3 regions of the Streptomyces sp. NPDC012510 genome follow, and region 3 is predicted to be linked to each of the others. Evidence: riboswitches for the same ligand, from Rfam matches in the RefSeq annotation. Region 3 holds a riboswitch; each other region holds the start of a gene.

Region 1 (7,900 bases), on a different contig from region 3:
GCATCTTCTAAGCGCCGGGTCTGGGCCGTCCCTGGGCCGTCCGAAGCCGACCAACGCCGACAGTCGGCACCCACAGGTGACCACCCCCACCCCGCTCTGGCCTGGGCTCCCCGAGTTGATCTGCGACACTGGGAGGGTTATGCCGAAGCCCGGAGAACTCACATTCGTCGCCCCCCGCGGAGCCAAGAAGCCGCCGCGGCATCTTGCCGATCTCACGCCTGTGGAGCGTAAGGAGGCTGTTGCCGCGATCGGTGAGAAGCCGTTTCGTGCCAAGCAGCTCTCGCAGCACTACTTCGCGCGGTACGCGCACGCCCCGGACCAGTGGACCGACATCCCCGCGGGTGCGCGCTCCAAGCTGCAGGAGGCGCTGCTTCCGGAGCTGATGACGGTCGTGCGGCATCTGTCGACCGACCAGGAGACCACCCGCAAGACGTTGTGGCGGCTGTTCGACGGGACGCTTGTCGAGTCGGTGCTGATGCGGTACCCGGACCGGGTGACGATGTGCATCAGTTCGCAGGCGGGGTGCGGCATGAACTGCCCGTTCTGTGCCACGGGGCAGGCGGGACTCGACCGGAACCTCTCCACCGCCGAGATCGTCCATCAGATCGTCGACGGGATGCGGGCGCTCCGGGACGGGGAGATCCCGGGTGGGCCGGCGCGGCTCTCCAACATCGTCTTCATGGGGATGGGCGAGCCGCTCGCCAACTACAACCGGGTCGTGGGGGCCATTCGCCGGCTCACCGATCCCGAGCCGGACGGGCTGGGGCTGTCCCAGCGCGGGATCACCGTGTCGACGGTCGGGCTCGTGCCTGCCATCCACCGGTTCGCCGACGAGGGCTTCAAGTGCCGGCTCGCGATCTCGCTGCACGCCCCCGACGACGAGCTGCGCGACACCCTCGTGCCGGTGAACACCCGGTGGAAGGTGCGCGAGGTGCTGGACGCCGGATGGGAGTACGCGGCCAAGTCCGGGCGGCGGCTGTCCATCGAGTACGCGCTGATCCGGGACATCAACGACCAGGCATGGCGCGGTGACCGGCTGGGCCGGCTGCTGAAGGGCAGGCCGGTGCATGTGAACCTGATTCCGCTGAACCCGACGCCGGGCTCGAAGTGGACCGCCTCGCGGCCCGAGGATGAGAAGGCGTTCGTGGAGGCCATCGCCGCCCATGGGGTGCCGGTGACCATCCGGGACACACGGGGCCAGGAGATCGACGGGGCGTGCGGGCAACTGGCGGCCACCGAGAGGTGACCGGGGGCCGACCGTGGTTGCCGGCAGGAGTCGACTTTCGGCCACGGGGTACTCTGACCCCCGTACACATTTTCATATTCCGGCAGGGGAGCGCCACAGCGCTGAGAGTGCGGCATTCGGGCCGCAGACCCTCTGAACCTCGCCCAGGTCATTCTGGGTAGGAAGTTCGGTCATCACTCAAGCTGTTGCGCCCTGCCCGGGAATCCTCCGCGGAGTCCCGGGCAGGGCCGCGTCTCTTCCTGGTCAACCCAGGAGGAATCACATCAGTGGGCATCACATCAGTGGGCATCACCAAGAAGGCGACGGTTCTGGCCGTCGGGCTGGGCCTGGTCACGCTGTCCGCGTGCGGCTCGTCCGGATCCGATGCGAGCGGCGGTGGCGGCTCCAAGACCGTGACCCTCGTCAGCCACGGCTCCTTCGCCTACTCCAAGGACGTGCTGAAGGCGTTCGAGAAGGAGTCCGGGTACAAGGTCAAGGTCCTCAAGAGCGGGGACGCCGGGCAGGCCGTCAACCAGGCGATCCTGACCAAGGACAATCCGCAGGGTGACGTCTTCTTCGGCGTCGACAACACGCTGCTGTCCCGCGCGCTCGACAACGGCCTCTTCCAGCCGTACGAGGCGAAGGGGCTCGACAAGGTCGGCGCCGCGTACCAGCTCGACAAGGACCAGCACCGGGTCACGCCCATCGACTCCGGTGACATCTGCGTCAACTACGACAAGGCGTACTTCAGCGAGAAGAAGATCGAGCCGCCGAAGTCGTTCGACGATCTCCTCAAGCCCGCCTACAAGGACCTGCTCGTCACCGAGAACGCCTCCACCTCCTCGCCCGGCCTCGGATTCATGCTCGGGACGGCCGCGCAGTACGGCGACGACGGGTGGGAGGGCTACTGGGAGAAGCTCAAGGCCAACGGCGTGAAGGTCGTCGACGGCTGGGAGCAGGCCTACTACCAGGAGTTCTCCGGGTCGACGGACGGCAAGAAGGCCGGCGGCGACCGGCCGCTCGTCGTGTCGTACGCCTCCTCGCCGCCCGCCGAGGTCGTCTACGCGGACCCGCGTCCGAAGACCGCGCCCACTGGTGTCGCGACCGGCACCTGCTTCCGGCAGATCGAGTTCGCGGGGCTGCTGAGCAACGCGAAGAACGCCGAAGGCGGCAAGGCGCTGATCGACTTCCTGATCTCGAAGGAGTTCCAGGAGGACATGCCCCTCAACATGTTCGTGTACCCGGTGGTCGAGGGTGTGTCCGTACCCGCCGAGTTCACCGAGTACGGGCCCGCGGCGAAGGACCCCGAGACCATGGCACCGGAGAAGATCGCCGAGAACCGTGACCAGTGGGTCAAGTCGTGGACGTCGCTGGTACTGAAGTAGAGAAGGCGTCCACCCAGATGGCGAAGGCGACCGCCGAGGTGGCGAAGGCCCCTGGGCGGAAGACCCGTTCGGGGAGCGCCGCGCGGCTCGCGCTCATGGCGCTGCCCGTCGCGTTCTTCGGGTTGTTCTTCGCCTATCCTGTCGCCGCGATCGTCGAGCGGGGGCTGCGTGTCGACGGAATCTGGCAGTTCGGGCGGATCGCGGAGGTACTGGGGGACTCCGGGATCCGGCACGTGTTGTGGTTCACCACCTGGCAGGCGCTCGTCTCGACCGCGCTCACACTGCTGATCGCGCTCCCCGGCGCGTATGTGTTCGCGCGCTTCGATTTCAGGGGCAAGGAGATTCTGCGGGCGGTCGTCACCGTGCCGTTCGTGCTGCCCACCGTTGTCGTGGGGACGGCGTTCCTGGCGCTGGTCGGACGGGGCGGGCTGCTCGACGAGCTGTGGGGCGTACGGCTGGACACGACCGTCTGGGCGATCCTGCTCGCGCATGTGTTCTTCAACTACGCGGTCGTCGTCCGGACCGTGGGTGGGCTGTGGGCGCAGCTCGATCCGCGGCAGGAGGAGGCCGCCCGGATGCTCGGGGCCTCGCCGTCGGCCGCGTGGCGGAGGGTGACGCTCCCGGCGCTCGCGCCCGCCGTGGCCGCCGCCGCGCTGATGGTCTTCCTCTTCACCTTCACCTCGTTCGGGGTGGTGCAGATCCTCGGCGGGCCGACCTTCTCCACGCTCGAAGTGGAGATCTACCGGCAGACCTCGGAGATCTTCGACCTGCCGGCGGCGGCCGTCCTGACACTGGTGCAGTTCGTCGCGGTCGGACTGATCCTCGCAGTGCACGCGTGGACCGTACGGCGACGGGAGACCGCGCTGCGGCTCGTGGACGCGTCGCTGACGGCGAGGCGGCCGCGCGGGGCCGGGCAGTGGGCGCTGCTGGGTCTGGTCCTCGCCACGGTCGTCGTACTGATCCTGCTGCCGCTGGGCGTCCTCGTCGAGCGCTCGCTCGACGCGCCAGGATTCGGCTACTACAAGGCGCTGACCGGCGACGACGGCGGGATCTTCCTGGTGGCGCCGATCGAGGCGGTCGGCAACTCGCTCCGCTACGCGCTGGCGGCGACCCTCATCGCCCTGGTGATCGGCGGGCTCGCCGCGGCCGCGCTGACCCGGCGGGCCGGCCGGCTGGTCCGGGGTTTCGACGCGCTGCTGATGCTGCCGCTCGGGGTCTCCGCGGTGACCGTCGGCTTCGGGTTCCTGATCGCGCTGGACGAGCCGCCGCTGGATCTGCGGTCCTCCTGGATCCTGGTGCCGCTCGCCCAGGCCCTGGTGGGTGTCCCCTTCGTCGTACGCACCATGCTGCCCGTGCTGAGGGCCGTGGACGAACGGCTGCGGGAGGCGGCGGCCGTGCTCGGGGCGTCGCCGTGGCGGGTGTGGCGTGAGGTGGATCTGCCGATGGTGCGGCGGGCGCTGCTGGTGGCGGCCGGGTTCGCCTTCGCCGTGTCCCTCGGGGAGTTCGGCGCGACCGTGTTCATCGCGCGCGCCGACAACCCGACGCTGCCGGTCGCCGTGGCCCGGCTGCTCGGACGGCCCGGAGACCTCAACTACGGCCAGGCCATGGCCCTTTCGACAATTCTGATGGTGGTGTGCGCGGTGGCCCTGCTGGTGCTGGAGCGCATCCGTACCGATCGCACGGGGGAGTTCTGATGCTGCTCACTCTGGAGGACGCGACCGTACGGTTCGACGGGCGTCCCGTGCTCGACGCGGTCGGTCTGGCGGTCGCCGAGCACGAGATCGTGTGTGTGCTGGGGCCCAGCGGCAGCGGCAAGTCGACGCTGCTGCGGGTGGTCGCCGGGCTCCAGCCCCTCGACGGAGGACGGGTGTCGCTCGACGGACGCGACCAGGCGGGCGTGCCCGCGCACAAGCGCGGTGTGGGCCTGATGTTCCAGGACCACCAGCTCTTCCCCCAGCGGGACGTGGCCGGAAACGTCGCCTTCGGGCCGCGTATGCACGGCGCGGCGAAGGCCGAACGCGTCGCACGTGTACAGGAGTTGCTGGAGCTGGTCGGACTGCCCGGGGCCGCGCGCCGCCGTGTCGGGGAGCTGTCCGGCGGTGAACAGCAGAGAGTCGCGCTGGCGCGTGCGCTCGCCCCGCGCCCCCGGCTGTTGATGCTCGACGAGCCCCTCGGCCAGCTCGACCGGTCGCTTCGGGAGCGGCTCGTCGTGGAACTCAGGGAGCTGTTCGCCGAGTTGGGGACGACAGTGCTGGCGGTCACCCACGACCAGGGGGAGGCGTTCGCGCTGGCCGACCGAGTCGTGGTGATGCGGGACGGGCGGATCGCCCAGTCCGGTACACCCCTGGAGGTGTGGCAGCGGCCGGCGGACGAGTTCGTGGCCCGTTTCCTGGGGTTCGACAACGTGGTCGGCGCGAGGGTGACCGGGTCGGTCGCGGACACGGCCTGGGGCAGGCTGCCGGTGCCGGAGGGCTCGGCGCAGGGGGCGTGCGCGCTGCTCGTGCGGCCCGCCGGTGTGCTGCTGGTCGACGCGGCCGACGGGCTTCGCTGCACGGTTGTCGCCCGCACCTTCCGGGGCACTCATGTCGCCGTGCACCTTCAGCCCGGGGCCGGGCCGCGCCTGGAGGCGGCGTGCGCGCTGCGGGACGCGCCCCAGCCAGGGGACGAGGTCGGAGTGAGCTTCGACAGGGCGGAAATCGTGGTGCTGGGAGCCGGTCCGGCCGCATAGGGTGCGGCGTGATGCCAACGCTTACGCAGGAACCCCAGGCCCGCCATGACCGCTACTGCGCCGAGATCGCGCTCCAGGTACGGCAGTTGAGGGACATCGTGACCTCCGGCGCCGATCTGTCGGCAACCGTCCCGACCTGCCCCGAGTGGTCGCTGGAACAGCTCGTACGGCACACCGGCGGCGCCCTGCGCTGGGTCGAACTGAACGTACGGACCCGGTCGGAGGAAGAGGTGCCCGAGACCGACGTACCGTTCTACGAGGGCCCCGAGAAACACGGGGACCCGGACGCGCTGGACGCCTGGCTCGCGGAGACCGGTGAGATCACCGTGACCACGCTGCGCGAGGCGGGGCCCGAGGCGCCGGTGTGGTCGTGGGGCTGGGAGCGCAGCGCCGGGTTCTGGGCCCGCCGGATGGCCCATGAACAGGTCGTCCACGGAGCCGACGCCGCGCTCACCGTCGGACGGCGGGTGGAGGTGGCGCCGGAGATCGCCGCCGACGCGATCGACGAGTGGCTGGAGATCGTCGAGTTCGTCCAGCGAACCGAGCCGGACGACGAGGCGGCCGAACTGCGCGGCCCGGGGCGCAGCATCCACCTCCACGCCACCGACACGGACGAGCAACTCAACGCCGAGTGGGTTGTCGAGCTGACCGAGGACGTCGTGCGCTGGCGGCGCGGCCACGAGAAGGCCACGGTCGCGCTGCGCGGCCCCCTCACCGAGGTGCTGCTCGCCTTCTACCGGCGACTCCCGCCGGACGGTGGGCAGCTGGAGGTGCTGGGGGACCGGAAGCTGCTGGACTTCTGGCTGCGGCGGGCGACTTTCGGATGAGCGACGGGGAGATGTGAGGCCCGTACCCCTGGAAAGTGCCGGTGAGAGGTACGGGCCACGGCTTGGCGCGGGGCTCAGCGGGTGGAGGCCCCTCGCCGCCGCATGCTGTAGTACACGGCACCGGCACCGAGGGCGACCAGGGCGGCCGCGAAAGCGGCGATGGGCCCGGTGTGGGAGTCGGCACCGGTCTCGGCGAGGTTGGAGTCGCCCTCGGGGGACGGGGCGTTGTTGTCGCTGCCGCCTGTGGCGGTGGAGCCCTGCGGGGCCGAGGGGGTCGGAGAGGTCTTGGTCCGGGACGGCTCGCCCTTGTCCTTCTCCTGTTCCTTGTCCTTGCCCTTGTCCTCGGCGGGCTTCTCCGGGTTGCCCTGGGCGGCCGGCGGGGTGTCCGCCTCCTTCTCGCAGTCCTCGGCGGGGGCGATCAGGTTCGGCTTGATGTCCTCGTCGACGTAGTCCTCCGCCGTGACGTGGATGCGGTACTCGGCGTTGGGCTCCCAGTCCTCCTCGAAGGTGACGGTGACACCCTCGGCGGTGGAGTTCTCGATCGTCTTGCTGCCGACCATGCGCAGATCGGCCCCGTTGTTCTCCAGGTAAACCGTGATTTCGGCCTTGACACCCAGCGGGTCCACGTCGGTCACGCGGATGACGCCCTTGTCGCCGTCGCACGCGGCGACGGCGGAGAAGTCCTTGATGCTGCAGGCCATGGCATTGCCCGCGGCGCCGAACACGAGTGCGGCGGACGCGAATGCGACACCGAGGGAGCGCGAAGTTCGCGCGGTACGCAGAGATATGGACACGATTGCCCTTCACGGGAAGCACGGGGGAGTGGGGGTGACGGAGGGCCGCGAGCACAGCGGCTTCCCCATGTGCCTCACAGGTTTATAAGTGCGCGATAAGTACTGTCAATCCGAAGAAGTGTCCGAGCGGTTGGCTTTGCCCACTGATGAACCAAACGGACGCCTGCACTCCGCTCGGCGACGCCGCCGCTCAGCTCCCGAGACGTGCCAAGGCTTCCGGGGCCTCCTCGATGTGGTCCACCAGGGCGATCCGGGCCTCCATCGAACGTCCGTGCGCGAGTGCCTGGAGCAGTGGCCAGGTCGGCAGTCTTTCCGTCCAGTGGGAGCGGTCGACGAGGACCATGGGGGTCGGTTCACCACGCGATTCGTAGTAGTTGGGGGTCGCGTTGTCGAAGATCTCCTGGACCGTTCCTGCCGCGCCGGGCAGGAAGACTATGCCGGCGTTCGAGCGGGCGAGGAGGCCGTCCTCGCGGGTGGCGTTGGCGAAGTACTTGGCGATGTGCGAAGCGAACGGGTTCGGCGGCTCATGGCCGTAGAACCAGGTGGGGATGCCGACGGAGACGCCGCCCTTCGGCCAGCGGGCGCGCACGTCGAAGGCGGCGCTCGCCCACTCGGTGATCGACGGCGTGAACTTCGGTGCCTTCGCGAGGAGTCGAAGCGACTCGGCGAGCATCTCGTCGTCGTAGGGGGCCGCGTAGGCGCCCAGGTTCGCGGCCTCCATGGCGCCCGGACCGCCGCCGGTGGCCACCGTGAGGCCGGAGCGGGCGAGGGTGCGACCGAGGCGGGCGGCGCCCTCGTAGGCCTCGGTGCCGCGCGCCATCACATGGCCGCCCATCACGCCCACCACCCGCGCGCCGACCAGGAGTTCGTCGAGGGCATCCGAGACGGAGTCGTCGTGCACGGCGCGCAGCAGGGAGGCGAACACGTCCCGGTCGGCCTTG
Region 2 (7,900 bases), on a different contig from region 3:
CGTCCCGCCGGGCGTGGACTCCAGGTCGGTGACCTCCGGGCTCGGGTCCTGGCTCTCCGGTTCGCCGCGTCGCCGCTTCTTGCCGGCCTTGGCGAGCTTGCCGGGCCTGTCGCCGTCCTCGCCCTCACCGGACCGCGGGCGGACGGCCCAGCCGGCCTCGAAGCCGCGGCGGAACGACAGCGTCACATAGGTCTGCCCGGTCGCGAACCCGATCGCGCCCAGCGCGATGACGATCACGTTGGGCATCAGTACGCCGAGGACGACACCGAGGAAACCGACGAAGGCGAGCAGCCGCCAGCGCAAGCGCGCCTTGTACTGCAGCAGCACCTCACCCAGCAGCCACAACGCGACGATGCCGAACGCGATGTAGAGGACCGTCCAGCCCATGTACGCCCCTCTCCCTGTGGCCGCTACGCAGTGTGTCGTACGCGAGTGCGACCGGTCTAGGCCCGTGGTGGATGGTGCAGGCCCAGGTTCTCGTAGATTTCCAGAGTCGCGGTGGAGTTGTTCAGGGTGATGAAGTGAAGCCCGGGGACTCCCTCGTCCAGCAGCCTCGCGCAGAACTCCGTGGCGAACTCGATGCCAATGGAGCGTACAGCGGCCGGATCCTCTTTGGCTGTGACGATCCGCTCTTTCAGGGCGTTCGGGATTGCGGCGTTGCTGAGTTGGGGCAACCGTTCCAGCATCTTCACGCTGGTGACGGGCATGACCTCGGGAATGACCGGGGTCTCACAGCCCGCCTTCGCGACGGCGTCCCTCAGACGCAGGTACGAGTCCGGGTGGAAGAACATCTGGGTGATGGCGTAGTCGGCGCCTGCCCGGCACTTGTCGACGAAGTGCGCCACGTCGCTGTCCCAGTTCGGGGAGCGCGGGTGCATCTCCGGGAAGGCCGCCACGCCCACACAGAAGTCCCCGGACTCCTTGATGAGTTGGACGAGTTCGGCGGCGTACGTCAGGCCTTGCGGATGCGGTACCCACTCGGCCATGGGGTCGCCGGGCGGGTCGCCGCGCACCGCGAGCATGTTGCGGATCCCGGCGTCCGCGTACTGGCCGATGATGTTGCGCAGTTCGGCGATGGAGTGGCTGACCGCGGTGAGGTGGGCGACCGGGGTGAGGGTGGTGTCGGCGGCGATCTGCTCGGTGGCCTTCACCGTGCCGGCCCGGGTGGAGCCTCCGGCGCCGTAAGTCACGGAGACGAAGCTGGGGGCGACCGCCTCGATCCTGCGGAGGGCGTTCCACAGGTTCCGCTCACCCTTCTCCGTCTTGGGCGCCCAGAACTCGAAGGAGTACGTGGTCTTGCCCGTGGCGAGCATGTCGCGCACGGTACGCGCGCGATCCGTCCTGGTGGAGGCGGTTCCTAGGGCCATATCGGCAGATTAGTCAGATCGGGGCCGTCCCCCAACCAGAGCAAGGCCATTTGCCCGTTTTGCCGAGCTGTTGTCCACGCCTTGGACAGCGGTGGAGGGCCATGAGGGGCCATGAGGGGGCCTGAGGGGCCATGGAGGCCCTAGAGGGCGCGCAGCCGCCCGGCGAACTCGGCCGCGGCGGCTCCCGGGTCGTCGGCCTCGGTGATCGCCCGGACGACGACGGCCCGGCGGGCGCCCGCCTCGACCACCTCATCCAGGTTGCCGAGGTCGATGCCACCGATGGCGAACCAGGGGCGGTCGGTGCCGAGGCCGGCGGTGTACCGGACGAGGTCCAGGCCAGGGGCGTGGCGGCCGGGCTTGGTGGGGGTGGGCCAGCAGGGGCCCGTGCAGAAGTAGTCCACGCCCTCCTGGACGGCGGCCGCCGCGGCCTCGGACTCGGAGTGGGTGGAGCGGCCCATGAGAACGCCGTCGCCGAGGATCGCGCGGGCGGCGGGGACCGGGAGGTCTCCCTGGCCGAGGTGCAGGACGTCCGCGCCGATGGCGTGGGCGACGTCCGCGCGGTCGTTGACCGCGAGCAGCGTGCCGTGCCGACGGCACGCGTCCGCGAAGACCTGGAGGTGCTCCAGCTCCTCGGCGGCCTCCATGCCCTTGTCGCGCAGCTGCACGATGTCCACGCCTGAGCCCAGGACCGCGTCCAGGAACTCCGGTAGGTCGCCCTGACGGGTACGGGCGTCCGTGCAGAGGTAGAGCCGGGCGTCGGCGAGCCGGGCGTCGGCGTCGGACATGCGTGGGTCCCCCGTTGGTGGTGGATCGTCGGTGCGGCGTACGGGATCGCGCTCCTCGGGGCGGGCTCCCGTACGCCGTACGGCTGGCGGTGTCGCGGTTCTCTCAGGTGGTTCCGGTCAGACGGCGAGCGCCTGGGCCCGGCGCTTCACCTCCGTGCCGCGATTCTCGCTGAGGGCCTGGGCCGGGGTGCCGGGCAGGCTGGGGTCCGGAGTGAAGAGCCACTCCAGCATCTCTTCGTCGGTGAAGCCGTCGTCCCTCAGGAGGGTCAGGGTGCCGGACAGGCCCTTGACCACCCTGTCCCCGTCGATGAAGGCGGCGGGGACGTGCAGTGCGCGGTTCTCACCACGGCGTACGGCGATGAGCTGGCCTTCCTTCACCAGTTGCCGTACGCGCGTCACCTCGACGTCGAGCATCTCGGCGATGTCGGGGAGGGTCAGCCACGCGGGGACGAGAGCATCGATCTTTGCGTCAATCTCGGTCACGTCTCCAAGACTGCCATCTGCGACTGACACTGGGTAGCCGAGCCGCCTCCGGCGAGGCCGACGGGGCGTACGCCTGCGGCGACACCGCAGGCCCCGCTTCCCGGCACCGGGCTATGCCGTGGCGGCCTTCAGGGGCCTCGACGGATCCCGCAGGAGGGCCGGGTCCATGGGGGTGCCGGCGTCGATCAGGCGGCGGCCCTGGGCCAGGTCGCGGGGGCGGCCCACGGCGAGGAGCGCGATGAGACGGCTGTCGCGGAGCCAGCACACGGACCAGGCGGCACCGGCGGGGTCGCCGCGCCAGAGGGTGGTGTCGGCGAAGGCGTGGTCACCGGCGTACTGGACGAAGCGGCCGAACTGCTCCGACCAGAAGTAGGGAACGGGATCGTAGCGCTCGGGGGCCTCGCCGAGGATGTTCGCGGCGACCGTGCGGGGGCCCTGGAGCGCGTTGTCCCAGTGGTGGACGAGGAGGCGCTGGCCGTACCTGCCCGAAGGGAAGGACGCGCAGTCGCCGACGGCGTAGACGTCGGGCGCGGAGGCGCGCAGGTGATCGTCGGCCACCACCTCGCCGTGCTGCGCGCCGAGCTCGATGCCTGAGCCCTGCAGCCAGGCCGTGGCGGGGCGCGCGCCGATGCCGACCACGACGGCCCCGGCCGGGATCTCGGTGCCGTCGTCCAGGACCACCGTCCCGGGCTCCACACGCTCCACGCGCGCGTGCGTGCGCAGCGTGGTGCCGCTGTCGGCGTACCAGGCGGTCATCGGCGCGGCCACCTCCGCCGGCAGCGCGCCCGCCAGGGGCCGGTCGGCCGCCTCGACGACCGTCACCGCGCACCCCGCCTCCCGCGCGGCCGTCGCGAACTCGGCGCCGATCCAGCCCGCGCCCACCACCACGATGTCGTGCTGCTGCGCCAGCACCGGCCGCAGCCGCTCCGCGTCGTCCAGCGTCCGCAGCAGATGCACTCCGGGCACGCCCTCGGCCCCCGGCAGCCGGATCGGTTCCGCGCCGGTGGCGATGACGAGGACGTCGTACGGGACGGGTCCGGTGGCCGTGTCGAGTTCATGGTCGGCGGGGCGCAGGCCCGACACCTCACGGCCCAGCTGGAGTTCGATGCCGAGCGCCTCGAAGTCGACGTCGAAGGCGGAGCCCTCGGCCTTGCCGAGCAGCACGGCCTTGGACAGCGGTGGCCGGTCGTACGGCTGGTGGGGCTCGGCGCCGATCAGTGTGACGGTGCCGGCGAAGCCCTGTTCGCGCAGGGCGACCGCGGTCTGCACACCGGCCATGCCCGCGCCCACGACGACCACGCGGCGTGCCGGTGACGTGCCCCGTTGTTGCGTCTGCTCGCTCACCTGATCACCATAGACAACTGACTGTTCATCAGTCAGGGGGCATGCTCGGTGACCTGCTCCACAACGCTGCTCCCGGCACCTTCCTGTGACTCCCACTCCCAGGTCTCCTCCAGGCGCACCCGCCCGTCGGGGAGCTCGACCACCGTCGACACGCAGTGCCCCGAGGACGTCGTCCCGTCCCGCTTCAGCTGCACGTACCGGAAGTCCAGCCGGTCGCCGTCCCTGGTGCCCACCAGATGCCCGCGCACGACGTCGCCGCCCGTGTACTCCGCCCAGATCTCACCGTCCTTCTCGTGGTAGGTGAACCGGGTGCGGGTGCCCACCTGACCTGGGGCCTGGTCGGCCACGGGGGCGAGGACGAGACCGTCGAGCGAACGTGCCACGGGTGGAGGCTCCCTTACTGAGACTTACGGCGGCGGGCTAGGGTGGCCAACGTAGAGCACTCGCGGGAGCCCGGACGTACCGGGCTGAGAGGGAGGCTGGCGGCCTCCGACCGTACGAACCTGATCCGGGTCATGCCGGCGAAGGGAGGGGCTGGACGCCCATGTCGCGTACACACACGTCAGACGTCCTCGTCGTGGGGGGCGGAATCATCGGGCTGGTCACGGCGTGGCGGGCCGCCCGGCGCGGGTTGGCCACGGCCGTGGTCGATCCCGAGCCCGGCGGCGGGGCCGCGCAGGTGGCGGCCGGGATGCTCGCCGCCGTGACGGAACTGCACTACGGCGAGCAGACACTGCTGGGGCTCAACCTGGAGTCCGCACGCCGCTACCCCGACTTCGCGGCCGAGCTGACCGAGGAGACGGGCCTCGACCTCGGCTACCGCCGCTCCGGCACGCTCGCCGTGGCACTCGACGCCGACGACCGCGCCCACCTGCGGGAACTGCACACTCTGCAGCGGCGGTCGGGCCTTGAGTCGGAGTGGCTGAGCGGCCGTGACTGCCGCCGTCTGGAGCCGATGCTGGCCCCCGGCGTGCGCGGTGGGCTGCGCGTCGACGGGGACCACCAGATCGACCCGAGGCGGCTGTCCAGGGCCCTCGTCGCGGCCTGCGAGCGCGCCGGGGTGGTGTTCCACCGGACATGGGCTGAGGAACTGTCGGTGGTACGGGCGCGGGCCGCCGGGGTCCGGACCGGTGACGGTGACCGGTTGGCCGCCGGGCAGGTCGTCCTCGCCGCGGGCAGCCTCAGCGCGCGGCTCGCGGGGGTCCCGGAGGAGGTGCTGCCGCCGGTGCGGCCGGTGAAGGGGCAGGTGCTGCGGCTGACCGTGCCGAAGCCCTGTGCGCCCTTCCTGAGCCGGACCGTGCGGGCCGTGGTCCGCGGCGGTCACGTCTACCTGGTGCCGCGCGAGAACGGCGAACTCGTCGTCGGCGCGACCAGCGAGGAGCTGGGCTGGGACACCACGGTGACGGCCGGCGGGGTCTACGAACTGCTGCGCGACGCCCATGAACTCGTCCCCGGGATCACCGAACTCCCGCTCACCGAGACCCGTGCGGGCCTGCGCCCCGCCTCCCCCGACAACGCGCCGCTCCTCGGCCCCACCGCACTCGACGGTCTGCTCCTCGCGACGGGCCACCACCGCAACGGGGTGCTCCTCACCCCGGTCACCGGCGATGTCATGGCCCATGTGCTGACCGCCGGTGAACTGCCGGAGGAGGCCAGGGACTTCACGCCGCTGCGGTTCCGCGCCGGTGTGGCCCGCGCACTCATGGAGCAGCCCGCGTGAGCGCCACCGAGACCCTGAGCATCCTCGTCAACGGGGAGCGGCGGGAGATCGCTCCCGGTACGGCGCTCGACGCGGTCGTACGCGCTCTCACCGCGTCCCCGTCCGGGGTCGCCGCCGCCCTCAACGAAACCGTCGTCCCTCGCGCGCGATGGACGTCCACCGCCCTCTGCGAGGGGGACCGCGTCGAGGTCCTCACCGCCGTCCAAGGAGGCTGATCCATGGCAGACGACCCCTTCGTCCTCGGCGGTACGACCTATTCGTCCCGGCTGATCATGGGCACCGGTGGCGCGGCCGGCCTGGACGTCCTGGAGCGTGCGCTGGTGGCCTCCGGCACGGAGCTGACGACGGTCGCGATGCGCCGGGTGAACGCCTCCGTGCACGGCTCGGTCCTGTCCGTGCTCGACAGGCTGGGCATCCGTGTACTGCCCAACACGGCCGGCTGCTTCACGGCGGGCGAGGCCGTGCTGACCGCCCGTCTCGCGCGCGAGGCGCTCGGCACCTCGCTGGTCAAGTTGGAGGTCATCGCCGACGAGCGGACGCTGCTGCCCGATCCGATCGAGCTGCTCGACGCCGCCGAGACGCTGGTCGACGACGGTTTCACCGTGCTGCCGTACACGAATGACGATCCCGTGCTCGCGCGGAAGCTGGAGGACGTGGGCTGTGCGGCGATCATGCCGCTCGGGTCGCCGATCGGGTCGGGGCTCGGGATCCGCAATCCGCACAACTTCCGGTTGATCGTCGAGCACGCGCGCGTGCCGGTGATCCTCGACGCGGGGGCGGGAACGGCGTCGGACGTCGCGCTCGCGATGGAGCTGGGGTGTGCGGGGGTGATGCTCGCCTCGGCCGTCACCCGGGCGCAGGAGCCGGTGCTGATGGCCGAGGGGATGCGGCACGCGGTGGAGGCGGGACGGCTGGCGTGGCGGGCGGGCCGGATTCCCCGACGGTACTTCGCGGAGGCGTCGTCGCCGGAGGAGGGGATGGCACGGCTGGACCCGGAGCGGCCGGCGTTCTGAGCGGCGCCTCATGGCTCGCAGGACACGGCCCCCGCGCCCCTGAGCCTTGAGACGCCCGACCGTCCCCGACCGGTCACAGCTCTGCTGCAGTCCGCACCGGACGTGATCCGGGGGTCGGTGGCGGCTCGTAGACTCGCTGCGTGGACACGACCCTTCAGGACCCGCTTGTCGGCCGGGTGCTCGACGGCCGGTATCGAGTCGAGGCGCGGATCGCGGTCGGCGGGATGGCCACGGTCTACCGGACCGTGGACACCCGCCTCGACCGCGTGCTCGCGCTCAAGGTGATGCATCCGACGCTGGCCGCGGACCGGATGTTCGTCGAGCGGTTCATCCGTGAGGCCAAGTCGGTGGCGAGGCTGTCGCACCCGAACGTGGTGGGGGTCTACGACCAGGGCACCGACGGCCCGTACGTCTACCTCGCGATGGAGTACGTGGCCGGCTGCACCCTCCGCGACGTGCTGCGTGAGCGCGGCGCGCTGCAGCCCCGGGCGGCGCTGGACATCCTGGAGCCCGTGCTCGCCGCGCTGGGCGCCGCGCACCGCGCCGGGTTCGTGCACCGGGACATGAAGCCGGAGAACGTGCTGATAGGGGACGACGGCCGGGTCAAGGTCGCCGACTTCGGGCTCGTACGGGCCGTGGACACGGTCACCAGCACCACCGGCACCGTCCTCGGCACCGTCTCCTACCTCGCTCCGGAGCAGTTGGAGCACGGCACGACCGACACCCGGGTCGATGTGTACGCGTGCGGCGTGATGCTCTACGAGATGCTCACCGGCGGCAAGCCGCACGCCGGGGACTCCCCCGCACAGGTGCTCTACCACGCACTGCACGTCGACGTGCCCCCGCCGTCGGCCGTCGTTCCGGGGCTGCCGTACGAGCTGGACGAACTGGTCGCCTCGGCGACCGCCCGCAATCCCGAGCTGCGGCCGTACGACGCCGTGGCCCTGCTCGGGCAGACGCTGGACGCACGGGCCGGGCTGAGCGCCGAGCAACTGGACGCGGTGCCGCCCCAGGCGACAGCGGGCGGGCACGACAACGCGGAGGACCGGACGAGCGTGATCCCTCGCTCCCTGTCCCTGCCGCGGTCGGCTCCGGCCGAACCCGACCAGCCGCTGAACCGGACGAGCCGGCTGGAGTCGCCCCCGCCGCCGCCCCGGCGTGCCCGTGACGGCCGAGCGCCCCGGCGTG
Region 3 (7,900 bases):
CACCTGCACGGAGGTCGCCCCGCTGATCTGCGTGATGATCGGATACGCCTCGAACGACCGCCAGGCGTAGATCACCTCGTCGCCCGGTCCCGAGGTCGCCTGCAGCAGTTGCTGGGCGATGCCGACCGAGCCGGTGCCCGTGGCCAGATCGGTGACCGGCACCCCGAAGCGCTCCGACAGCTCGCTCATCAGCCCCGTGCACGCCATGTCCGGGTAGCGGTTGAAGGACGCGGCCGCCCCGGTCACGCTCTCCAGCACACCGGGAAGCGGCGGATAGGGGTTCTCGTTGGAGGACAGCTTGTACGCCACCGGGCCGCCCGCCGCGGCCGGCTTGCCGGGCTTGTAGGTGGGGATACCCTCCAGCTCCGCTCGCAGCTTGGGGCTCGTCTCGCTCACCGCAGTCCTCCTCGTCGACGTAATGCTTCTCACCTTAGGAGGATTCGGCGCCCTTGCGAATGGCCTGTGGACAACCACGTCCACCCGTGCGTGCGCATCCGCCCTCGCCTCGTCCACCGCCCCTGCCGTCCGGCCGACTCACGGGCATCAGCGCATGAAGGTGTACGAATCAGGGGGCGCGCCACTCGTGGGCGTACGCGCCGGTGGCTCGCGCCGTGGCGCGCATCACCCGTGCAGGTGAGTTGAGACCTCTTCGAAACATGAGCGACTTGGCAGGCCCATGGGCGTCGACAAGTCACGTACTGACTTCGGATCGCCCAACTCCCTTGCAATGCAAGGAAATTAACCCGGAGCGGCCTTGCAGAAACGTGCCTGCCAACGAGCGCATATGCGTCCGCACTACCCCACCGCATGAGCCCTACTATCGGCTCGCCATGACAGCAGCAGGGAAGCACCAGGTGAGCCGCGCGGAAACGCCCCGCCGAGGCAGCCGGTCGGGCCGGGCGGGCATCCGAGACGTGGCCGCCGCCGCCGGAGTCTCCATCACGACCGTCTCCGACGCCCTCAACGGCAAGGGCCGGCTCCCGGACGCCACCCGACGCCATGTACGCGAGGTCGCCGACCGACTTGGCTACCGCCCCTCGGCGGCGGCCCGAACCCTCAGAACCGGCAAGTCCGGCCTCATCGGCCTGACCGTGACCACGTACGGGGATGAACCTTTCACCTTCACCGAGTTCGCGTACTTCGCAGAAATGGCGCGGGCCGCCACCTCGGCCGCGCTGGCCCGGGGCTACGCCCTGGTCATCCTCCCCGCGACCTCACGACACGACGTGTGGTCGAACGTGGCGCTGGACGGCACCGTCGTCATCGACCCCTCCGACCACGATCCGGTCGTCAGCGAGCTCGTCCGCCAGGGTTTACCGGTGGTCTCCGACGGTCGCCCGGCCGGCTCGCTCCCGGTCACCGCGTGGGTCGACAACGACCACGAGGCCGCGGTCCTCGGCATCCTCGACCATCTGGCCGAAGCGGGCGCCCGCCGGATCGGACTCCTCACGGGCACGACGACGGACACGTACACCCACCTCTCCACCACCGCATACCTGCGCTGGTGCGAGCGTGTGGGCCAGGATCCGGTGTACGAGGCCTATCCAGCGCACGATCCGTGCGCCGGAGCCGTCGCCGCCGACCGGCTGCTGGCACGGCCGGACCGCCCCGACGCGGTCTACGGTCTCTTCGACCCCAACGGCACCGATCTACTGGCCGCCGCCCGGCGCTACGGTCTGCGCGTCCCCGACGACCTGCTGCTCGTCTGCTGCAGCGAGTCCGCCGTGTACGCGACGACCGAGCCACCGATCACCACGCTCTCGCTGAAGCCGCGCCGGATCGGCACGGCGGTGGTCCAGCTCCTCATCGATGCCATCGAGGGGGTCGAATCGGACCAACCGGTCGAGCAGGTGATACCGACGGAGCTGATCGTGCGGACCTCGTCGGAGCGGCGTCCACCGCGTACGACGGTCAGCCCGCCACGATCACCTGACGTGGGTTGACGCCCGAGCTGAGGGTCCGAACGGGAATCGGGCGGGGAGAGCCCCGCCCAATTCGGGAGAAAACCGCAGTGGACTGGGGTCCTGCGCCATTTCACCACCCCTGGGTCATCACATGGCGCGATCCGCATTCCTATGATGGGCGCACGACACCGCGGGCCGCTGCGACCAGGCAGTCCGATGCGGTGCAGATGCGGGCGATGGTGGTGGAGGGGTCGATGACGCAGGGGGCCGGTCAGGGACCCGAGGTGCGGACGCCGACGGTGCGCGATTTCCGCGTGCCCGCGTACGTCCACGAGGCCGGTCCGTACGGACACACCGCGCACCCCGGTGAGGCCTCCGGGCCCGCCGAGGAGCCGGAGGGCTACCCGGAGGGGTACACCCCGACCCAGCGGGACCTCCCAGTGATCAACCGGGGCGACACGGTCCATGTCGTGGTCGACCCGGACGCTGTGGCGGCCGAGCAGCCCTCCGCCCGCCCCGGCCCGCTCTTCGTCGTCGGGGACGTTCACGGCTACCTCGACGAGCTCCTTGCCGCGCTCCGCGAGAAGGGCCTCGTCGACGCCGCGGGCAACTGGTCGGCGGGCACGGCCCGGCTCTGGTTCCTCGGCGACTTCACCGACCGCGGTCCGGACGGCATCGGTGTCATCGACCTCGTAATGCGCCTGTCCGCCGAGGCGGCCGCGGCCGGCGGCTACTGCAAGGCCCTCATGGGCAACCACGAGCTGCTGCTGCTCGGCGCCAAGCGTTTCGGCGACACTCCCGTCAACTCCGGCGCGGGCACCGCCACCTTCCAGGCCGCCTGGCTCCTCAACGGCGGCCAGAAGACGGACATGGACCGCCTCCAGGACCACCACCTCCAGTGGATGGCCCGCCTCGACGCCATGGAGGAGGTCGACGGTCATCTCCTGGTGCACTCCGACACCACCGCCTACCGCGACTACGGCGACTCCATCGAGGCCGTCAACGACACCATCCGCGAGACGATCACACGCAATGACGCGGACGAGGTCTGGGACCTCTTCCGCAAGTTCACCCGGCGCTTCTCCTTCCGCGACGAGGGCGGAGCCGACGCCGTGCGCTCTCTGCTCGACGTCTACGGCGGCACCCGCATCGTCCATGGTCACAGCCCCATTCCGTACCTCCTGGGCGAGGTCGGATCGGAGGACGGTGAGGAGGACACGGGACCTTCGGTCGAAGGACCGTACGTCTATGCGGACGGTCTCGCCGTCGCCATGGACGGCGGCGTGACCATGGCCGGAAAGCTGCTGGTCCAGGAACTTCCGCTGCCTACCTGAGCCGTCAACGGGCAGGCGACTTCCGTCGGAAGACTTCGCTGGCCAGGGGCCAATTTCCGCAAACCCCCTGTCACCGCCTGCCGTCACCGCTCTACCATCTGCTTATCCGTAGCAGGCTCCCCTCCGTTTCTGCCCGACGGCTCGTCAGCATGCCGAGCCACAAGCCCTACGGAGCATCGGGGGATGCACATGAACAGCGTTCCGCAGCACCTGCTCAGTGAGGACCGCCAGGAGTACGAGCGGATCCTCGGCGAGGCGCTGCGCTCCGCACCACACCGCCCGGAATTCGCCGCTGGCCTGCGGCGGCTCAACCCCGAACAACTGCGCACCATGGCCCTCAACGCCACGGCGATCATCACGGCCGCCGCGGCGACCGAGTACCAGTACTACGTGAAGGTCCGCGACGACTTCCGCAGCCCGTCGTCGGCCAGCCCATCCACCCCCGATGGAACGGCGACCGGCTCCAGCGAACCGGACGGAAGCGCGGTGGGTTTCGCGGCCACCATGGGCGAGGTCACCGAGGCGGCCGGTGCGGGCGCCGGTGCGATAGCCGCGGTGCTCGCGCCCGTCCTCGCCGGCACCGCCGCCGTGCTCTTCCTGCTCGTGGGGTACGTCATGAAGGTGCTCGACCCCGAGCGGGCGATCGCGGAGACCCTCCTCACCACGGGGTGGGTCTTCGGTGCCGTCACCGCGGCCGCGATCCTCGTGGCCGCGGTCGGTCTGCTTCTCACCGCGCTGCGCAACAACGCCACCGCCCTCCTGGACGTCGGTGCTCGCAGCAAGTTGAACGACGAGGTGAACCGGGCCAGGGAGGCCTGGCGCGAAGCCCTTCTGGAGCGTGGCATCCTGCCGTTCCTCCGCGACGCCCTCGCGAACCCGGGCCCGGCGGCACTGGAGGAGTCCGACCGACCGGCACCGCCCAGCCGTATGCCGCACCTCGGTTACAACCGCCCCAGCTTCAGCAGCAGCCCGGACAGCGGCGGCACCGCCTCTCGCCCGAGTTACACCAGCCCGGACTTCACGAGCCCGGACTTCGGCGGCCCGGAGCACCGGCCCGAATGACGCCGGGCCCCGGCCGCCGCCCCGGCATCCACCGGGCTGGCGGCCCCGGCGCCACACCCACGCCGGCCGGAACGGACCGCCCCACAGCGGCGAGCGCTTCGCCCAGCCGGTCTCAGGTCACCGCTGCCCCGTGGCGGCGGGCTCTCCCGGCAACCGGCCGGAAGAGCACCGCTTGGCGCACGGGGGACCTGCGTCCGCGATCGGACCACGTCCGCCGTGTCCGACCCGCACGTCGGTGCGCCTCAGTCCGCCATCGGCAGGTAGACCCGGTTTCCCGCCTCGGCGAACTCCTTGGACTTCTGGGCCATACCCGCCTCGATCTCGGCCCGGGAACCGCCGTGTTCACGACGGATGTCCTGGGAGATCTTCATCGAGCAGAACTTCGGGCCGCACATGGAGCAGAAGTGGGCCGTCTTGGCCGGCTCGGCCGGGAGGGTCTCGTCGTGGAACTCACGGGCGGTGTCGGGGTCGAGGGCCAGATTGAACTGGTCCTCCCAGCGGAACTCGAAGCGGGCGTCCGACAACGCATCGTCCCACTCCTGTGCGCCCGGGTGCCCCTTGGCGATGTCCGCCGCATGGGCCGCGATCTTGTAGGTGATGACGCCGGTCTTCACGTCGTCACGGTTGGGCAGTCCCAAGTGCTCCTTGGGAGTGACGTAGCAGAGCATCGCGGTGCCCCACCACGCGATCATCGCGGCACCTATGCCTGAGGTGATGTGGTCGTACGCCGGTGCGACGTCCGTGGTCAGCGGGCCGAGCGTATAGAACGGAGCCTCATCGCAGATCTCCTGCTGCAGATCGATGTTCTCCTTGATCTTGTGCATCGGAACATGTCCCGGGCCTTCGATCATGGTCTGTACGTGGAAACGCTTGGCGATCGTGTTGAGTTCCCCGAGGGTGCGCAACTCCGCGAACTGCGCCTCGTCGTTGGCGTCCGCGATGGAGCCCGGCCGGAGGCCGTCGCCGAGGGAGTACGTCACGTCGTAGGCGGCGAGGATCTCGCACAGTTCCTCGAAGTTCTCATAGAGGAACGATTCCTTGTGGTGTGCCAGACACCAGGCCGCCATGATCGATCCGCCGCGGGAGACGATGCCGGTCTTGCGGTTCGCGGTGAGCGGCACATACGCCAGGCGCACGCCCGCGTGGACCGTCATGTAGTCCACGCCCTGCTCGGCCTGCTCGATCACCGTGTCCTTGTAGATCTCCCAGGTCAGTTCCTCGGCCTTGCCGTCGACCTTCTCCAGTGCCTGATAGAGCGGCACCGTGCCGATGGGGACGGGGGAGTTGCGCAGCACCCATTCACGGGTGGTGTGGATGTTCCGGCCGGTGGACAGGTCCATGACCGTGTCCGCTCCCCAGCGGGTCGCCCAGGTCATCTTCTCGACCTCCTCCTCGATGGAGGAGGTGACCGCGGAGTTGCCGATGTTGGCGTTGACCTTCACCAGGAACCGCTTGCCGATGATCATCGGCTCGATCTCCGGGTGGTTCACGTTGGCGGGCAGTACGGCCCGGCCCGCGGCGATCTCCTCGCGCACGACCTCCGACGAGACGTTCTCCCGGACGGCCACGAACTCCATCTCCGGGGTGATCTCCCCGCGTCGTGCGTACGCGAGCTGGGTCACCGCTCGGCCGTCACGACTGCGGCGCGGCCGACGCGACCGCCCCGGAAACACCGCGTCGAGGTTGCGCAGTCCACCGCGCGGCGAGGTGTGCTTGATGCCGTCGTCCTCGGGGCGCACGGGACGGCCCGCGTACTCCTCGGTATCTCCCCGGGAGACGATCCAGTTCTCGCGAAGAGGGAGGAGCCCCCTCCTGACGTCGGTCTCGGCTGTCGGATCGGTGTACGGGCCGGAGGTGTCGTACAAGGTGACGGACTGCCCGTTGGTGAGGTGCACCTGGCGGACCGGCACCCGTACGTCGGGGCGTGAGCCCTCGATGTACGCCTTGTGCCAGCCGATGGACTTCCCGGCCTCCAGGGGCTGTTCGCCCCGATTCTTTTCGCCCTCGGACCCGGCAGATGTCCCGTCCGTCCGGCCGGAGGCAGACGTGCGTGTGTCCTCGATGGTCATGAGACCTACTCCCTACGCCGGCATTACCCGGTAACAGGTTCAGCGGTCGACGCAGCGATTTCCGCCCGACGATGTTCCACGTGAAACATCGCGTCTGCGGAGGTCAGCGCCCTCTCAGCCCGGTGCTCCGAGCTCCCGCGTGTGCAAAGGTGCCCCCACGCTAGCGGCAGATGTGGCGCGGTGAACAGTGGGCATCGCTCGTTCTTGCGATGATCGGGCGGTGACCACGACGCAGCAGCCACCGCCTCCACCCTCCGAGCCGCCCCATGGCCATGGCCCAGGAAACGGCCACGGCCATGGCTCCGACGGCGGCCATGGCTCCGACGGCGGCCACGGCCATTCGCACAGCCACAGCCACGGCCCAGCCGCGCCCGTCTCACAGCATCTTCGCAAGGTCATCGCCGCGGTGCTGATCCCCTTCGCGACCGCGGTCGTCGTGGGCCTCGTCGTGCTCTGGCCCGGCGGCGCACCGGCGCACGAGCGCACCGGGGTGGGCTTCGACCGGCAGACGCAACAGGCCACTGTGACCAAGGTCGATGCGGTCGACTGCTCGTCGGTGAACGCCTCCGGCGTCCCCCCGACCGGCGACACGTCCACCGCCGAAGGCTCGGCCGCACAGCAGCAGGCGAACGGCACCTGCAAGAAGGCCACGGTCCGGGTCGACACCGGCAAGGACAAGGGACGTACGTTCACGGAGATCGTGCAGCCCGACCAGTCACGGCAGTTGGAGCAGGGCCAGGAGGTCGTGGTCGCTTACGAGCCCGCCGCGCCCAAGGACCTGCAGTACTCGGTCACCGATGTGAACCGGAAGCTCCCGATGGCGCTGCTCGCCGGGATCTTCGCGCTCGCTGTCGTGGTGGTGGGCCGGCTGCGCGGTGTCATGGCCCTGGTCGCGCTGGCCATCAGTTTCATGGTGCTGACCCTCTTCATCCTGCCGGCCATCCTGCAAGGCTCGAATCCCCTGGTCGTCGCGGTGGTCGGGGCGAGCGCCATCATGCTGATCGCGCTCTACATGTGCCATGGACTCTCGGCCCGGACATCCGTGGCGGTGCTCGGCACGCTGATCTCGCTGCTGCTGATCGGTCTGCTGGGTTCGGGGTTCATCGGCTGGGCCAGCCTGACGGGCAACACGGACGACAACACCGGCCTGATCCACGGGCTGTACCCGTCGATCGACATGAGCGGTCTGCTGCTCGCGGGCGTCATCATCGGTTCGCTCGGTGTGCTCGACGACGTCACGGTCACCCAGACCTCGGCGGTCTGGGAACTGCACGCGGCGAATCCCGCGATGGGTTGGCGTGGGCTGTACCGCGCGGCCATCCGGATCGGCCGGGACCACATCGCCTCGGTGGTCAACACCCTCGTCCTCGCCTACGCCGGTGCCGCGCTGCCGCTGCTGCTGCTCTTCTCGATCGCCCAGAGCAGTGTCGGCACGGTCGCCAACAGCGAGCTGGTCGCCGAGGAGATCGTGCGCACGCTGGTCGGCTCGATCGGTCTGGTGGCCTCCGTCCCGGTGACCACCGCGCTGGCC

The links. Region 3 has a riboswitch for thiamine pyrophosphate ahead of thiC (phosphomethylpyrimidine synthase ThiC). Riboswitches for the same ligand answer to the same signal wherever they lie in the genome.
Region 1: it holds a riboswitch for thiamine pyrophosphate, as region 3 does, so the genes downstream of both, ACFY9I_RS36280 (thiamine ABC transporter substrate-binding protein) here and thiC (phosphomethylpyrimidine synthase ThiC) in region 3, are expected to answer to the same signal.
Region 2: it holds a riboswitch for thiamine pyrophosphate, as region 3 does, so the genes downstream of both, thiO (glycine oxidase ThiO) here and thiC (phosphomethylpyrimidine synthase ThiC) in region 3, are expected to answer to the same signal.

Annotation. Positions count from the first base shown of each region.
Region 1 is NZ_JBIBEN010000027.1:127,571-135,470, reverse strand. It holds gene rlmN (23S rRNA (adenine(2503)-C(2))-methyltransferase RlmN) at 140-1,246, shown strand; TPP riboswitch at 1,321-1,428, shown strand; gene ACFY9I_RS36280 (thiamine ABC transporter substrate-binding protein) at 1,528-2,610, shown strand; gene ACFY9I_RS36275 (ABC transporter permease subunit) at 2,628-4,304, shown strand; gene ACFY9I_RS36270 (ATP-binding cassette domain-containing protein) at 4,304-5,338, shown strand; gene ACFY9I_RS36265 (maleylpyruvate isomerase family mycothiol-dependent enzyme) at 5,350-6,165, shown strand; gene ACFY9I_RS36260 (LAETG motif-containing sortase-dependent surface protein) at 6,240-6,959, opposite strand; gene ACFY9I_RS36255 (LOG family protein) at 7,150-7,900, opposite strand, start outside.
Region 2 is NZ_JBIBEN010000017.1:156,816-164,715, reverse strand. It holds gene ACFY9I_RS29075 (hypothetical protein) at 1-387, opposite strand, end outside; gene metF (methylenetetrahydrofolate reductase [NAD(P)H]) at 444-1,367, opposite strand; gene thiE (thiamine phosphate synthase) at 1,508-2,152, opposite strand; gene ACFY9I_RS29060 (Rv2175c family DNA-binding protein) at 2,270-2,635, opposite strand; gene ACFY9I_RS29055 (FAD-dependent oxidoreductase) at 2,747-3,979, opposite strand; gene ACFY9I_RS29050 (hypothetical protein) at 4,012-4,362, opposite strand; TPP riboswitch at 4,415-4,526, shown strand; gene thiO (glycine oxidase ThiO) at 4,524-5,699, shown strand; gene thiS (sulfur carrier protein ThiS) at 5,714-5,914, shown strand; gene ACFY9I_RS29035 (thiazole synthase) at 5,918-6,712, shown strand; gene pknB (Stk1 family PASTA domain-containing Ser/Thr kinase) at 6,853-7,900, shown strand, end outside.
Region 3 is NZ_JBIBEN010000004.1:194,281-202,180, forward strand. It holds gene hisC (histidinol-phosphate transaminase) at 1-396, opposite strand, end outside; gene ACFY9I_RS08700 (substrate-binding domain-containing protein) at 831-1,943, shown strand; gene ACFY9I_RS08705 (metallophosphoesterase) at 2,144-3,238, shown strand; gene ACFY9I_RS08710 (hypothetical protein) at 3,422-4,300, shown strand; gene thiC (phosphomethylpyrimidine synthase ThiC) at 4,543-6,369, opposite strand; TPP riboswitch at 6,362-6,518, opposite strand; gene ACFY9I_RS08720 (YibE/F family protein) at 6,590-7,900, shown strand, end outside.